Regions from separate parts of the Nodosilinea sp. FACHB-141 genome, predicted to be linked through region 2. Evidence: predicted binding sites of a transcription regulator. Region 2 holds the regulator's gene; each other region holds the start of a gene.

Region 1 (4,123 bases), on a different contig from region 2:
ATCGACCCAGTGCAGCAGCAGCGGCCCGTAGAGGATTGCTAGGAGCGCGGCGATCGCCCAAGGGGGGGTGAGGTAGCGGCGGAGGGAGGGCATGGGGAGTGGGGGAGTTAGGGGGTGGGCGGGCGAGGGGCGGGCGGATGAGGGGTGAGGGGTAGGGCTAATCTGTGTGCTGCTAAAACTTGCTTAACCCCTACCCACTTACTCCCTACCCACTCACGGCTTGCAAAACACCGACAGACTTAGCGGCGGTTACTGCTTCAACCATAGCGTCTACGACGTAATCGACCTGTTCGAAAGTCATGCCGGGATACATGGGTAAGGAGAGAATCTCTTGGCTGAGGGCTTCGGCCTGGGGAAAGCTGCCGGGACCGTAGCCGAGGGCGCTAAAGGCGGGTTGCAGGTGGCAGGGGATGGGGTAGTGGATGCCGGTTTGAATGCCAGCATTGGCGAGTTGGGCTTGAAGATGGGCGCGATCGCTGGGGCAGGTGTCGGTGATGCGCACCACGTAGAGGTGGTAGATATGGCCGGGGCCAGCATCGTTGTGCATGGGGAGGATGCCGTGCTCAACCAGGGGGGCAAGGCGGCGATCGTAGTGCTGGGCGATCGCATAGCGAGCCTGATTCCACCCCGGTAAATAGGGGAGTTTAACGTTGAGCACAGCGGCTTGCATGGTATCGAGGCGGCTGTTGGTACCCTGGGGTTCGGTGTGGTAGTACTTGCTGGTGGCGCCATAGTTGCGCAGCGATCGCGCCGTCCCGGCAACCAGCCCGTCGCCTGTGACAAACATGCCCCCGTCACCCAACGCGCCAAGGTTCTTGCTGGGATAAAAGCTAAAGGCAGCCCCCAGGCCGATGGAACCGGCGGTGTAGCCCTCGCGTTGGGCTAGGTGAGCTTGGGCCGCATCTTCAAAGATAATCAGCTGGTGACGGTGGGCCAGATCCAGAAGTCCCTGCGGCGAAACCATTTGGCCATAGAGGTGTACGGGCAAAATGGCGCGAGTGCGGGGGGTGATGGCCCGCTCAGCAGCATCGAGATCCATTAAGGCAGTGGTGCGATCGCAGTCCACAAAGACGGGCGTCGCCCCTGACCGCAGCACCCCCATCAGCGTCGCCACAAAGGTATTAGCGGGCAAGATCACCTCGTCGCCGGAGGCAACACCACAGGCGATCAGACCGAGGGCGATCGCATCGGTGCCGCAGCCGACCCCTACCCCAAACTGCGTGCCGCAGGCCAAGGCAAAGTTCGCCTCAAAGTCAGCTAATGCCTGGCCCAGCACAAAGTCTCCCTGGGTGATAACGGCGTTAATTACCCCCTGAATGGTCTCCTGCAACGGCCCATGCTGCCAGGTCAAATCGACAAAAGGAACCGCTAAAGGAGCTGCCAGTGGAGAAGGGATGGTCATACTCACCTGCATAGGTTTGGGTTAACGACGGACGACGCCAGTTATGCTCAGCTTGCCCGCATACTGTGACGCCTTATCAATTGAAGAAGAGGCACCGTTCTACAGTTCCATGCTGCTGAAATCCGACCAGGCGGTAAACTTAGCCTTGATTCAAGCGCAACCATCAGCACACGCGGGGCTCAATCACCCTAATTCAGCTACCGTTACCCTATGGATTTTGAAACCTCTCGCGAATTTGTCGTCCGCCAAACCCTTGGCACCCGCGAAGACCTGCCCGATACCTTTATCGCTTGCCTGCGCCAGGGCAAACCGCCCGTGCCTGGGCAGGTCACCTCTCTGCTGCTCGCCCTCAAGGCGCTGTTTGAAGGCCTAAAGAACGAACCCACCCTCGATCGCACCCTCACCCAGGCCCTTTTCATCCTCTCCTACGAAAGCCGCCAGCTCTACGCCCAGGGGCAAAAGGCTGGCGTTGTGTGGCCACCGCTGCTCGACGAAGACCTAGGGCGAATTGGGAAAGCAGCGCAGTCGATTGTGTTTGGGGAGTGGCAGGGGTGAGTGGGGAGTGGGGAAGTGGGAGAGTAGGCGGGTGGATGGGTGGATGGGTGGATGAGTAAGCAAGAAGTTAAGCCTCGTAGTCTCTGAACCTGCACTGCATTTCCATGCACCCCCTACTCATCCACCCGCCTACCCACCTACCCATCCACCCTCCCACCCAAGTACGGCAAACCACACCTCCCAGAGAATTGCCGAGATAACTTTCTGGCGGCTAAATTAGCACTCAGGATGCGAGAGTGCTAACGCGTCCTGTCCGATTCAACATTCATTAAGCAAACCTTTGGAGGTACGTTATGGCCGCAGTCACCCTGAGTGTGTCTACTGTGAAGCCTCTGGGCGATCGCATTTTGGTCAAGGTCAGCGAAGCTGAAGAAAAAACTGCTGGCGGCATTTTGCTGCCCGACACCGCTAAAGAAAAGCCCCAGGTGGGTGAAGTGGTGCAGGTCGGCCCCGGCAAGCGCGATGACAATGGCTCGTTCCAGCCTGTGGAAGTCAAAGTCGGCGACAAGGTGCTCTACTCCAAGTACGCCGGCACTGACATCAAGCTCGGCACCGATGACTACGTGCTGCTGCGCGAGTCTGATATTCTAGCTGCCCTTGGCTAGGCCTATTTTTGATTGGCGATTTTGGCCAGGTAGGGTGGGCACCGCCCGCCGTTAACCGATGCGATCGCCGCCCAACCGTAGGGTGCATTCGCGAAGCAATGCACCACTCAGAGAGCGCTTAAGGAGATGTCTCATCCACTCGAAACAGCCCTTCAAAGCGAGCCCGGTGCGTTAGGCAAAGCCGTAACACACCCTACAAACGTCAACTAAACGCAGTTAGTTCAACAATTCACCTTTTGTTGAGAGGATTATTTACCGATGGCTAAAACGATCACCTACAACGAAGATGCCCGTCGCGCTCTAGAGCGTGGCTTCGACATTTTGGCTGAAGCCGTGGCCGTTACCCTCGGCCCCAAAGGCCGCAACGTGGTGCTAGAGAAAAAGTACGGCGCACCTCAAATCATCAACGACGGCATCACCATTGCTAAAGAAATTGAGCTAGACGACCATATTGAAAATACCGCCGTCTCTCTGCTGCGCCAGGCTGCAAGCAAGACCAATGACGCTGCTGGCGACGGCACCACCACCGCTACGGTGCTGGGTCATGCGATCGTTAAAGAAGGCCTGCGCAACGTCGCCGCTGGAGCCAACGCGATCTCGCTGAAGCGCGGCATCGACAAAGCCACCGCCTTCCTGGTTGAGAAAATTGCTGAGCACGCCCGTCCCGTTGGCGACTCCAAGTCGATCGCCCAGGTCGGTGCCATCTCCGCCGGCAATGACGACGAAGTTGGCCAAATGATTGCCAACGCCATGGATAAAGTCGGTCGCGAAGGCGTCATCTCCCTCGAAGAAGGCAAGTCGATGACTACCGAACTGGAGGTCACCGAGGGTATGCGCTTCGACAAGGGTTACCTGTCACCCTACTTCGTCACCGACACCGAGCGCATGGAAGCGGTGCTGGATGAGCCCTACATCTTGATCACCGACAAGAAAATTGCCCTGGTACAGGATCTGGTGCCCGTGCTGGAGCAAGTCGCTCGCTCCGGCAAGCCCCTGATGATCATCGCCGAAGATATTGAGAAAGAGGCACTGGCTACTCTGGTGGTGAACCGCATGCGCGGTGTGCTGAACGTGGCCGCTGTGAAAGCGCCTGGGTTCGGCGATCGCCGTAAGGCCATGCTCGAAGATATCGCCGTGCTCACTGGCGGTCAGGTGATCTCTGAGGACACTGGCCTCAAGCTCGACAACGTGAAAGTGGATATGCTGGGCAGCGCCCGTCGCATCACCATCACCAAAGACACCACCACCGTTGTGGCTGAAGGCAATGAGCAGCAGGTCAAAGCTCGCTGCGAGCAGATCCGTCGTCAGATTGACGAGACCGAGTCGACCTACGACAAAGAGAAGCTGCAAGAGCGCCTGGCTAAGCTCTCTGGCGGTGTGGCCGTAATCAAGGTCGGTGCTGCCACCGAAACCGAGATGAAGGACCGCAAGCTGCGCCTCGAAGACGCCATCAACGCCACCAAGGCAGCGGTGGAAGAGGGCATCGTCCCTGGCGGCGGTACCACCCTGGCTCACCTGGCACCCCAGCTCGAAGCCTGGGCCAGCGACAACCTCAGCGGCG
Region 2 (4,123 bases):
GGTGCTGCCCCTCTATCCCCAGTTTTCGATCAGCACCAGCGGCTCCAGCTTTCGTCTGTTGGAGCGGCTGTGGCTCGAAGACCCGGCTCTTCAACGCATTGTCTACACCGCTATCCCCTCTTGGTACGAGCGCCCTGGCTATAGCGAGGCCATGGCCGAACTAATTGTCCAGGAGCTCGACAAACTCGAAAACCCCGACCAGGCCCACATTTTCTTCAGCGCCCACGGGGTGCCCGTCAGCTACGTCGAAGAAGCTGGCGATCCCTACCAGCGCGAGATCGAGCACTGCACCGAGCTAATCATGCGATCGCTCAACCGCTCCAACCCCCACACCCTGGCCTACCAGAGTCGGGTAGGGCCAGTTGAGTGGCTCCAGCCCTACACCGAAGATGCGATCGAGCAGCTCGCCCAGCAGGGTGTAAAAGACCTGGTAGTAGTCCCCATTAGCTTTGTCTCCGAGCATATTGAGACCCTGCAAGAGATCGACATTGAGTATCGCGAAATTGCCGAAGAAGCGGGTATTCACGGGTTTCACCGCGTGCCCGCCCTCAACACCCATCCCCGCTTTATTGCCGACATGGCCGACATGGTCACCGAGGCTCTAGAGGCCCCACGCCAGCTCTTCTCCGACGTGGTGCAGCCTGACAAAAAAGTCAAAATTTACCCCCAGGAACGATCGGCCTGGGGGCTCACCCCCGTCGCCGAGGTGTGGAATGGGCGATTGGCTATGGTGGGCTTTTTGGCTCTGCTGCTAGAGCTAGTCAGCGGGCGCGGCCCCCTGCACTTTGTAGGCATTCTCTAGGGCCGCGATCGCCGCGGCCAATGCTGCCACAGGTATGAGGTGCGAATCACCAGCCACAGCAGCAGCAGCGCAATAATGCCCCCCTGGTTGGGGGCATCAAAAGCCAATATGGCGAGCACTATGCACAGCCCATCAACTACAAAAAAGCTCCACAGGGGTGGGCGACGAGGCCGAAAAAAGAGACCCATCTGCAACAGCTGAATCACTAGGGCCAGCAGGGCGCTGATCAGGCCAATCAGGGGGTAGATCCAGCCCTCTACGCCAAAGGTTCGAGCCACCCCTAGCCCTGCCAGAGCGCCAACACCAGGGCTCAATATCAGCTCTAAACCCTGAAAAAACCGCTGGCTGTCACTGCTCTTCGACAACATCAGCTCGGCCATTGACCAGCTCACCAGCACCCCCAATACCAAAGCTGGGGGCAACCGTGATAGCAGGGGCACATTGGACCAGAGTTGGGGGCCAGACAACAGGCCGATGAGCAGCAGCGGCAGCGCCAGCCGCAGCCCCGTCGCCGCCGCGATCGACAAAATAGCCAGTAATTCTGTAATAATCACGGTCTTCCCTTTTCGGCTCGGGCTGTTTTCAGGGATACCCTATTCGCTCAGGGCAGTAGATAGGTAGTCGGCCGCCGCTTTAACCACCGCCACCGCATTTTCGTACACCATACGGGTTGGTCCTAATACCCCCACACTGCCAACAGAGGTATCGTGTCGGGTGTAGTTAGACACTACCAGGGCACAGCCCTGCATGGGCTCTAAAGGATTTTCAGCGCCAATCCACACTTTGACGTCTACGCCCTTTAGCGTCTGAGTTGCCACGGGCGGGGTGGCAAAAAACAACGGCCACAGCTGCGACTGGTCTTCTTCTAGCAAACGCACGATCGACTGAATGCGCTGGGCATCGGAGAACTCGGGCTGGCGCAGCACCTCAGCCAGGCCGCTAATCACCAGCTGAGGGGTTTCGGCGGCCTGCGATCGCTGCGCTAAATCCCCCAGTGCCTGACATAACAGTACTCCGTAGTGCTCAAATTCGGCGTCGAGATCGCCCCAGTTGAGAGTAGTTACATCGGCCAAAGGCCGACCCCGCAGGTGGTGGGTCAAAAAGTTAGACAAAATTTCTAGCTCCCGCCGACCGGGTTCTCCGACCGCCCCCGACGTAGCCGAACCTAGAACTGCTGGCAACTGCACCACCACCGACTGGGTCGCCAACGAGTCGAGCACCACCACCATCAGCACCTGCCCCCCATCTACTACCACCAGCTGAATATGGCGAATGAGTACGGTGTTGGCTTGGGGCACGGTTACCAGAGCCAGATAGCCACTGATCTGAGCCAAAATCTGGGTTGCCTCCTTCAGCAGCGACTCCAGGCTGCGGCCCATCCAGCGCAACTCTTCTGACAATGCCGCATCCACCCGGCGACCCACCCGGGCCGACGGCGACATCAGCCGGTCTACGTAGAGTCGATAGCCAAAATCAGAGGGCACTCGCCCTGATGAGGTATGGGGCTGATATAGCAGCCCATATTTCTCGAGCAAGCCCATGGTGTTGCGCACCGTAGCTGGGCTAACCCGCAAGTTATATTCCTGGGCTAAGGCCCGTGACCCGACCGGCTCTGCTGTGGCAATGTAGTGACGAATGGTGGCCTGAAGCACCTGCTCATGGCGAGCACTCAGGGGAGGGGCAGGGTCCATAGGGGGTTGGTATAAAACTCAACTACGGCATTGCCTTACCATAACAGATGTTTTCTGAGGTTCGGCATTGCCCCTCAGCCTACAGGCCCGAGCCTACAAATCTTTGCTCTGGCTGAAGAATTCGCCCACCTTGAAACTAGCGGTGCTCTCGAGCTGGGCCATCGTCGATCGCGTAATCAGCTTGCCCTGCTCCACCAGCACCTCACCGGTGATGGGGTGCAGCAGATCCTGGTCAGCTCGACGGCCAATCAGCGCCTCAATGTCCTGGAGAGAATTAACGTACATCCCCGGTGGTAGCTCAACGATGACGCCGTTGTTCACTACTCGGGCTTGGCAGGCCAACCGCGAATTGGGCTTGCAAGAAGTAATTACCTCCAGGGTGCGCTGCTCACGGCGGTTGATCGGAGTCAGGGCCTCCATACCCGACTGCACGTAGATATGGCAAGTGGCACACATACCTCGGCCACCGCACTCCTTGAGTACATCTAAATCTTTGTTTAAAAGTACAGAAAGCAGGTTGCCGTTGGTTTCAACGGAGGTTTCTTGGGCAATAGGCTCTAGGCGAACAGTTTTGGCCATGGGTACTACGGGGGTAAAAATATAGAAGAAAGAGCCTGGTTATCAGCTAAGAGCATAGCGGCAGCCATGGGGACCTGCTCAAGCCCCGCTTAGCTAGCTACTAGACGAGAGCTCTAGCAAAAGACCCTTCTCCTGAGGGGTAAGGGTCTGGCCAGTAGCCAGAGTTTGAAAATTGCGGATAGTTCTGCCGCCGCGACCCAAAAAGGCTGTCACCCAGTCTTTTATCCACTGCTGTTGTTCTGCTGTCAAAGGCGCTTTACCATCGGCGGCAACAGTAAAGTGGGCATCCTTTTGAATCTCAAACTGCTCTAGCCAGGGGTGAGCTGGGCGCGATTGCTTCCAAGTGTTGATCACCATGGTTTTTCCCAGGTATTGGATAGCCCCGTCACTGAGGTGGTTGAGGGCCGCAATTACCTCCTGGCAGCTTGGAGTTAGGGTACCCCGTTTAGGGGCCGTAGGCTCCAGCGGAGGGGCTGCAGCCCCAGAAATCGTGCTAGCACCGCCGAGGGTGACGCAGCCAGCCAGCAGGCGAAAGGTAGACACTGCATTGTGGGGAGCTTCTACCAGAGTGGCCTTGAGCTGACCAATCGCCGTGCGATAGTCGGCCAGGGGCATTTGGTCGGTAATGAGCACCAGCAAAATCAGGCCCTGATCGAGCTTGTAGATATGGGCCAGCTGATTGGCAAAGCGAAAGGTAAAGGTGTCGAAATGGGCGGGAGTGGTTTCGACCACCTGCTGAATACCTTGGGCGAGGGCATCCTGCTGATGGGAGTTGAGGCTGATGTCTGGCCCAAAGAAGAAGGGGCGGTTGCGTCCGTCAATGAGCGCCATCCCAGAGATGCCGGGCAAATTCAGGACATTCTGGATCACCTGACGTTTCATAAATCCTTAGGGTCTCGCTCTAAATTTTGGTGTTGAGTGTCCCGAACCAAGTAATCTAGGGATGGCAGACTTAATTCAGCACCGGCCTTAAAAGGCATGAGCTTGGGTCATTAGTTTACCCAGAGGTGGTGCGGTGGCACCACGGGGAGCAGCCTGTATTACTATCATG
Region 3 (4,123 bases), 180 kb from region 2:
CAATCGCCAGTAACAACACAAACGTTGTAATTGGTTCTTTTAACGTTTCTGAGACAGGTTCTACTAGGAAGAGAAACATAATGCGGCCCTTAGCATAAAGAGAGCCAGGACGTTCAAGACCTGGCTATCGGTGTTACTTAAATAGTGACTTTGATTGAGTCTGCTGTTCTAAGGGTCGTACTCCTAGGCTAACTCTGTCTCTCTGCCTGAAGAAAGAACTTGGCGCTACACCTCGTTTACAGCATAAAAGCCGCCCTAAATCTTAGGGCGGCTTTTATATTAGTGGCGTGTTGCTAGAAACCAGATTTTACAAAGTAACAGCCCCGTGGCATGTTCCTAATTTCGTCTAGTTGCTAACGCAGCTGCTTAGTAGTCGAAGTCGCCGCCCATGCCAGCGCCTGCGGGGGCACCTTCTTTGGGTTCGGGCAGATCGACCACGATGCACTCGGTGGTCAGCACCATACCGGCGATGGAGGCCGCGTTCTGCAGAGCAGAGCGGGTCACCTTAGCGGGGTCAACGATACCGGCATCAAACATGTCGACGAACTCACCGTTGGCGGCGTTGTAGCCAACGTTGAAGTCCTTCTCTTTGACGCGCTCGGCGATTACGGCACCGTTTTGGCCAGCGTTCTGGGCAATGCGCATCAGGGGAGCGGCGAGGGCACGGGCCACGATCGCAGCTCCAGTGTGCTCTTCAGCGGTGAGGTTGGCTTCGAGCCAGGTGGTGAGGTCGGGCACCAGGTGAGCCAGAGTGGTACCGCCGCCGGGGACGATGCCTTCTTCAACAGCTGCCTTGGTGGCGTTGATAGCGTCTTCGAGGCGCAGCTTGCGGTCCTTCATCTCGGTTTCGGTGGCGGCACCAACTTTGATCACGGCCACACCGCCGGAGAGCTTAGCCAGGCGTTCTTGCAGCTTCTCTTTGTCGTAGGTCGACTCGGTTTCGTCGATCTGACGACGGATCTGCTCGCAGCGGGCCTTGACATCCTGCTCGTTGCCTTCGGCGACGATGGTGGTGGTGTCTTTGGTGATGGTAAGGCGGCGGGCCTGACCCAGCATGTCAAGCTTGGTGTTGTCGAGCTTGAGGCCGGTGTCTTCAGAGATCACCTGACCGCCAGTCAGCACGGCGATGTCTTCGAGCATGGCTTTGCGGCGATCGCCAAACCCAGGCGCTTTCACAGCGGCCACATTCAGCACACCGCGCAGACGGTTGACCACCAGGGTAGCCAACGCCTCTTTCTCGATGTCCTCAGCAATGATGATCAGGGGACGACCGGAGCGAGCGACTTGCTCCAGCACGGGCACCAGATCTTGCACCAGGGCAATTTTCTTGTCGGTGATCAGAATGTAGGGCTCGTCGAGCACCGCTTCCATGCGCTCGGTGTCGGTGACGAAGTAGGGGGAGACATAACCCTTGTCAAAGCGCATCCCTTCGGTGACCTCCAGTTCGGTGGTCATCGACTTGCCTTCTTCTAGGGAGATGACGCCTTCGCGGCCCACTTTCTCCATGGCTTCGGCAATCATAGCGCCCACTTCTTCGTCGTTGCCGGCGGAGATGGAACCCACCTGAGCAATGGACTTAGAGTCGCCGACGGGGCGGGCGTGCTCAGCAATTTTTTCGACCAGAAACGCAGTGGCTTTGTCGATGCCGCGCTTGAGGGAGATGGCGTTGGCGCCAGCGGCGACGTTGCGCATCCCTTCTTTAACCATGGCGTGGGCCAGGACGGTGGCGGTGGTGGTGCCGTCGCCAGCAGCGTCGTTGGTTTTGGAAGCGGCCTGACGAATCAGGGCTACGCCGGTGTTCTCGATGTTGTCTTCGAGTTCAATTTCTTTGGCAATGGTGACACCGTCATTGACGATCTGAGGAGCGCCAAATTTCTTTTCGAGCACCACGTTGCGGCCTTTGGGGCCGAGGGTAACGGCAACGGCCTCGGTCAGAATGTCCATGCCTCGCTCAAGGGCGCGACGGGCGTTTTCGTTGTAAACAATGCGCTTAGCCATAGAATCGAATTTCTCCGGAAAGAAGATAGGAAGTGAATGATGAAAACGTGAAGCGAAGGGAATTGAGGAAATTAGAACTCAGAGAATCAGCTAAGCAGGCTAGGTGAAGCGGTAGCGGAACCCAACGGAACTCAGCAGAGGCAATGGCAGATAGTGCCTTGCAACTAGCAGCGGTCGTGGTTGGCAATGCCCACTCTACGCTGCCAAAATCTCGAATCTAAAATCCAAAATTGATTTAGCCGAGAACGGCGAGGATGTCTTTCTCAGACAGCAGCACAAACTCGTCGCCGCCCAGCTTGATGTCGGTACCGGCGTACTTGGAATAGAGCACCTTGTCGCCAATTTTGACTTCCAGCGCCTGGCGGGTGCCTTTATCGTCGGTTTTACCGGGGCCTACGGCGGTGATCTCGCCCACCTGAGGCTTTTCCTTGGCGGTGTCAGGTAGCAGAATGCCGCCAGCGGTGGTCTCTTCGGACGCACTTACTTTAATCAAAACTCGATCGGCTAGGGGCTTAACGCTAGATGCCGCCAAAGTGATAGCTGCCATACAATGCTTCTCCGGATTTGCTATTAAGACAGCGCCTGGGGGAATTAGCACTCGGCCCCGCTCAGACGCATTACACAGATTTTCAGAGCTTAGCACTCGCAAGCTCCGAGTGCTAATTTACGACGCCAGGGGGGCGATCGCAACAAAGCCTTCTGTACGGGTTCCCGAACTGGGTTGCTCTATGTAGGATTGATCGATGCTTAAACTCAAGGTTTTGCTGCCCATTCTCACCAGCTTTTTGTTTGCGGGCAGCTTCGTAGCGGGCAAATACACCACAGTCGATCTGGGGCCGCTGACCACTTCGCTGCTGCGCTACATCATTGCCATGGCGGTGTTGGGCCTGTTTATCACCCGCAGTGCTCAGCCGAGCAAGGCTCTCACCGTCGCTCGCGCCGACTGGGGTGCAATGGCGCTATTGGGTCTATTTGGAGTGGTGGGTTATCACTATTTTTTCTTTAGCAGTCTGCGCTACACGGCCACAGCCAATACCGCCATTATTAATGCCTTTAATCCAGTGGTAACGGGGGTGCTGGCGGCGCTGTTTATTGGCGAGCGGCTGACCCGCCGCCAGTACGGCGGCATTGTGCTGGCGCTGCTGGGAGTGCTGACGCTGCTGACTCGCGGCAACATTACTACTCTGCTCACCTTAGAGCTCAATCGGGGCGACGGGCTTATGCTGTGCGCCGTGCTGTGCTGGGTGGTGTATTCCTTAATCATTAAGCAGCTGAGCCAGCGCTACTCGGGGTTGACGATTACCTTCTATGCCGCCGTGGCCGGGGTGGGGCAACTTCTGGTAGTGGCCTCGTTAGAGCGCTGGTGGCAGCAGCTGGCGATCCTATCTCTAACTTCACTGATCGCCATTCTGTATATGGGGGTGGCAGCGTCGGGGGTGGCTTACCTGTTGTTTAACCTCAGCATTCAGCAAGTTGGCCCCACCCGCACGGCTAGCGTGGTCTATAGTTTGGTGCCGATCTTTGTGGCGGGGCTGGCCTGGCTATTTTTTCGAGAGCCCTTGACGGCGACGATGGTGGCTAGCATGGGATTGATTTTGCTGGGTGTAAATGTAGTGCTCAGTCAACCTAAAGTGTGAGCTAGTCAGGTGTGCTATTCGCTACTCTGGGCATAGCTTTTGACTCAACCCGCTTTACTCTCTGGAGGCGTTATGGCATCGCTTTTACCGTCTTTTTTGAATCCGTTTCTTGCTGATCTTGGTCCCCTTGATATCTTCGGCAGTACTGTTTTGGTCAGTGGCTTTGGCGATGATGTGCTCAACGGCGGCACGGGAGACGAAGTTTTAGTCGGTCTCTGGGGTAATAAACAGCTGTTTGGGGCCGAAGGAAATGATTGGCTGCTAGGTGGCCTGGGCAATGATGTTCTCGATGGGGGGGTGGGCAACAACCAGCTCTTTACCGGGCCCGGGCAGGATACCGTTGTGCTCAAAAACGATGGCCGGGTTGATACTGTGGTGGATTTTGCTCCTGGGGCCGATCGCTTCTTGCTGCAAGGAGGCTTGAGTTTTGGGCAGATTGCGATCGCTCAGCAGGGGGCAAACACTACCCTGCGCTACTTGAACCAGCC
Region 4 (4,123 bases), on a different contig from region 2:
CGGGGCGAGGCGTTGAGGGTGTTAACAGCCGCCGCCCTCAACGCCTCTGCGTCAACTCGCTCGACCCGTGCCTGATTAGCTTGGCCCGGCGAGGAGGATGGGTGGCCCCCTGGGTTTGGTGTGCGGCGCGACATGGCTCTGACTCTCAACGATTCCACATAAAGCATAGGGGCACAGCCGTAACTGTGCCCCTATGGGTTAAGCATTTATTCAGAGATGACTGGGGGCAGACTACATCATGCCCATGCCGCCCATGCCACCCATACCGCCCATGCCACCCATGCCGCCCATGCCACCCATGCCGCCCATGCCGGGGTCACCAGCGGGAGCGGGAGGCTCAGGGATATCGACCACGAGGGCTTCGGTGGTGAGGAGTAAGCCTGCGATCGAGGCCGCATCTTGCAGACCAGAGCGCACGACCTTAGCTGGGTCGATAATGCCCGCCTGAATCAGGTCTTCGTAGGCACCCGTGAGTGCGTTGTAGCCCGTGGGGAAGCTCATGGCCTTCACCTTTTCGACAATCACAGAGCCGGGTTGGCCAGCGTTGTCGGCGATTTGCCGCAGGGGCGCTTCCACAGCCCGCATGACAATGTCTACACCGATGGCTTCCTCAGCGCTGAGGGAAGCTTTGAGCGACTCCAGCTTGGGGGCCAGGTGCAGCAGGGTAGCACCGCCACCGGGGACGATGCCTTCCTCTACAGCAGCCTTGGTGGCGCTAAGGGCATCTTCGATGCGCAGCTTGCGATCTTTGAGCTCGGTTTCGGTGGCGGCCCCGACTTTGATTACGGCGACACCGCCAGCTAGCTTAGCCAGGCGTTCGGAGAGCTTCTCTTTGTCGTAGTCAGAGTCGGTGACGGCCAGCTCTTTACGAATTTGAGCGATGCGCTTGTCGATGTCGGCTTTGTTGCCCGCATCCGACACCAGGGTGGTGGTGTCTTTGGTGATGGTGGCTTTAACAGCCAAGCCCAGCATGGACAGGTCGGCGGTATCAAGGCTGAGGCCGACTTCTTCAGAAATTACCTGGCCGCCAGTGAGTACTGCGATATCTTGAAGCATGGCCTTACGGCGATCGCCAAAGCTCGGTGCTTTCACCGCCGCCACATTCAGCACGCCGCGGGCTTTGTTGACCACCAGGGTCGCCAGAGCCTCGCCTTCGATGTCTTCAGCGATGATCAGCAGAGGAGCACCCTCGCGGGCTACCTTCTCAAGCACCGACACCAGATCTTGAATAGAGCTGATTTTTTTGTCGACGATCAGCACGCGAGCGTTGTCAAGCTCGGTCACCATGCGCTCTTGGTCGGTGACGAAGTAGGGGGAAATGTAGCCGCGATCGAACTGCATCCCCTCGACAACATCTAGCTCGGTGTAGAGAGACTTTGATTCTTCCACGGTGATGACGCCATCTTTGGTCACCTTATCCATGGCTTCGGCAATCATTTTGCCAATTTCTTCGTCGCTGCCAGCGGAGACAGTGGCGACCTGGGCGATAGTGGCGTTGCCTTCTACGGGCTTGGCCACGGCGGCGATTTCGTTCACCAGCAGGGCAACGGCTTTCTCAATGCCGCGACGCAGGCTGACGGGGTTGGTGCCTGCCGCCACGTTCTTCAGACCTTCTTTAACCATGGCCTGGGCCAGCACGGTGGCGGTGGTGGTGCCATCGCCCGCCAGGTCTTTGGTCTTAGAGGCTACCTCTTGCATGAGGCGAGCACCCATATTTTCAAAAGCGTCTTCTAGTTCGATCTCTTTGGCAATGGTGATGCCGTCGTTGACAATCTGTGGTGCCCCGTACTTTTTCTCAAGTACGACGTTGCGCCCCCTGGGGCCGAGGGTGATTTTAACGGCGTCGGCTAAGGCGTTGACGCCTTTTTCGAGGGCCTGCCGCGAAGCCTCATCAAAGGAAATTCTTTTTGCCATGTCGTCCTGTCTTTCAGCTCTCCAGAGACAAACTTAGCACTCACTATGTCAGAGTGCTAACCTCGCTAGAGTACCGCTGCAGGAGACGGTCGGTAAGTCGCAATAACCGATCCTCTACGGCGGAGGGTGCCGTTTTTCCTAAAATGGGGAAATTTCTTGTGGGTTTTGCCGAGCGCTTTGGGACGTGAGAGCGAGCAAGGCCTAACAGAAGGACGGATGTGAATGATGGGTTAGGCGGCGATCGCACCACTCGTCTAGCAGTTTAGCAATGTTGGCCTCGGCCTGGGGCAGCATAACAGCCCCGGTGCGATCGCCTAACCCTTTTCGCACATCAATTACCAGGCGAGCAAGTGGGTGCATGGCAATTCCTTAAGCAATATATGCTAGATATCAGGGCAAAAATTAAAACATTTAGGATCAAAGACGGCGACTACTGCATAAATCTTCTTGCAATATGTGTTGAGAAAAGCGGCGATCGACGACCTCAAACTCAACATCAAAAGTTTTCAAACGTCTGATGCATTTGAATTGTTAGGTGGCAGAGATTTAGCGAATTTTATCAAATCTGGATTCAAGTGATCCCACGGTTGAGCACTCGAAACATAAAGGTCTACCTGAGGCTTAAACCAACTTGGATCGTCTAAGCTCCCTGCTTGAATACTAATAAAATCAGCATTCGCACGTGAACCAAATAATCGGGAACCACAATGAGCACAGAAGCCACGACTAATCGGGTTGCCGCTATCGCCTATCACCTCATAATATTTGACTTCTCCCAAAATAGTTACAGTATTGCGAGGTACCATCAACGCCGCAGCAAATGCGCTTCCTGTCGCTCGCTGACAATCCCGGCAGTGACATAATCCCATTGCGATAGGTTTTGCCGAACATTCGTAACGGATCGCTCCGCACATACAGCCGCCAGTAAAACTTGTTGACATAAAATCCGCCTCATCTTTCTACTCACGAAGGCTCTTTAAACTTGAAGAACATACATAGTCTTCTGTATCTTATTCAACCCCAAATAGCTCAAAAGAATTGATTGTGGATAGTCCAAGGACGCCTCCATCAGCAATCCTTAAGAAATTGTTTTTTGTACTGGCGAATAACTTTTCGATTCCTGCTCTTACCCATCGCTCAAGCTATCTAACTATGTATTAAATAGCAGATACGCCGGGTTGAGAGCCCTGATATTTAATATAATTCAGCAGATCTACAAGAGAATATCCAAATCTAAGAAACCGACCATTATACTTGCCGAATCAGTCCGCAAGATTTAGGAATTATTCAGCGCATTTGGAAGTTGAGCATGGGGCTTTTTGGTATTATTCCTCGCCTTTGCTGGACAATCCCTTGAAATCAGGAATTGTCCAGCATCTATTTATGCTATCTCCGCGTTGTTATTCTCAAAGAGTCGAGCCTGTTACGCAACCAATCTACATCCCCACATACTCCTGGAGGGACTTCACCTGGAGGGGGTGTTGTTGCAGGGATTGGATGGCCGAGGCAGTCGCCTTGGCTCCCGCAATTGTGGTGATGATCGGTACCTTGTAGGCCAAAGCTGTGCGGCGAATTGAGCGATCGTCCTCCTGGGCAGTACTGCCGGCTGGGGTGTTAATAATCAGCTGAATTTCGTTGTTTTTGATTGCGTCTTCAACATTGGGGCGGCCTTCGTGGACTTTGAGAATGAGGTTTACGGTGAGCCCCTCATCCATAAGGGCGGCGCGGGTGCCGGAGGTAGCGATCAGGTTGAGGCCCATGTCGGCCAGTTCCTTGGCAACAGGGATGACGGCGGCTTTGTCGCGATCGTTCATGGAGATAAAAACGGTGCCAGCGAGGGGCAGCTTTTGGTTGGCCCCTAGTTCGGCTTTAGCGAAGGCTTTGCCGAAGTCGGCGTCGATGCCCATGACTTCTCCTGTAGAGCGCATTTCGGGGCCGAGCAGGGCGTCGGTGCCCGCAAACTTATCGAAGGGCAGCACCGCTTCTTTAACGGAGATGTGTTGGGGAATTACCTCTTCGGTAAAGCCTAAATCGGTCAGGGTTTTGCCCGACATCACCCGCACCGCAATCTTAGCCAGGGGATGGCCGATCGCCTTCGACACAAAAGGCACTGTGCGCGAGGCGCGGGGGTTGGCCTCGATGATGTAGACCTGGTCGCCTTTGACTGCAAACTGAATGTTCATCAGGCCGATCACCTTGAGGCGCTTGG

Evidence for each region. Region 2 encodes HrcA, which represses chaperone genes, less so after heat shock. Its sites were predicted from a motif close to TTAGCACTCNNNANTNNNGAGTGCTAA; they were not measured.
Region 1: the regulator HrcA is predicted to act here: its motif matches at 2,174-2,200, upstream of groES (co-chaperone GroES).
Region 3: the regulator HrcA is predicted to act here: its motif matches at 2,635-2,661, upstream of groES (co-chaperone GroES).
Region 4: the regulator HrcA is predicted to act here: its motif matches at 1,948-1,974, upstream of groL (chaperonin GroEL).

The regions. Positions count from the first base shown of each region.
Region 1 is NZ_JACJPP010000007.1:457,032-461,154, reverse strand. It holds gene crtB (cyanoexosortase B) at 1-93, opposite strand, end outside; gene H6F59_RS05515 (DegT/DnrJ/EryC1/StrS aminotransferase family protein) at 206-1,402, opposite strand; gene H6F59_RS05510 (Dethiobiotin synthetase) at 1,613-1,957, shown strand; gene groES (co-chaperone GroES) at 2,251-2,562, shown strand; gene groL (chaperonin GroEL) at 2,821-4,123, shown strand, end outside.
Region 2 is NZ_JACJPP010000004.1:177,467-181,589, forward strand. It holds gene hemH (ferrochelatase) at 1-802, shown strand, start outside; gene H6F59_RS02100 (DUF4126 domain-containing protein) at 799-1,356, opposite strand; gene hrcA (heat-inducible transcriptional repressor HrcA) at 1,396-2,493, opposite strand; gene H6F59_RS02110 (2Fe-2S iron-sulfur cluster-binding protein) at 2,587-3,072, opposite strand; gene H6F59_RS02115 (hypothetical protein) at 3,166-3,954, opposite strand.
Region 3 is NZ_JACJPP010000004.1:1,907-6,029, reverse strand. It holds gene H6F59_RS01355 (cation:proton antiporter) at 1-79, opposite strand, end outside; gene groL (chaperonin GroEL) at 367-1,998, opposite strand; gene groES (co-chaperone GroES) at 2,234-2,545, opposite strand; gene H6F59_RS01340 (DMT family transporter) at 2,742-3,635, shown strand; gene H6F59_RS01335 (SGNH/GDSL hydrolase family protein) at 3,708-4,123, shown strand, end outside.
Region 4 is NZ_JACJPP010000013.1:210,756-214,878, forward strand. It holds gene corA (magnesium/cobalt transporter CorA) at 1-134, opposite strand, end outside; gene groL (chaperonin GroEL) at 232-1,914, opposite strand; gene H6F59_RS14785 (hypothetical protein) at 2,116-2,274, opposite strand; gene H6F59_RS14790 (GFA family protein) at 2,421-2,855, opposite strand; gene carB (carbamoyl-phosphate synthase large subunit) at 3,351-4,123, opposite strand, start outside.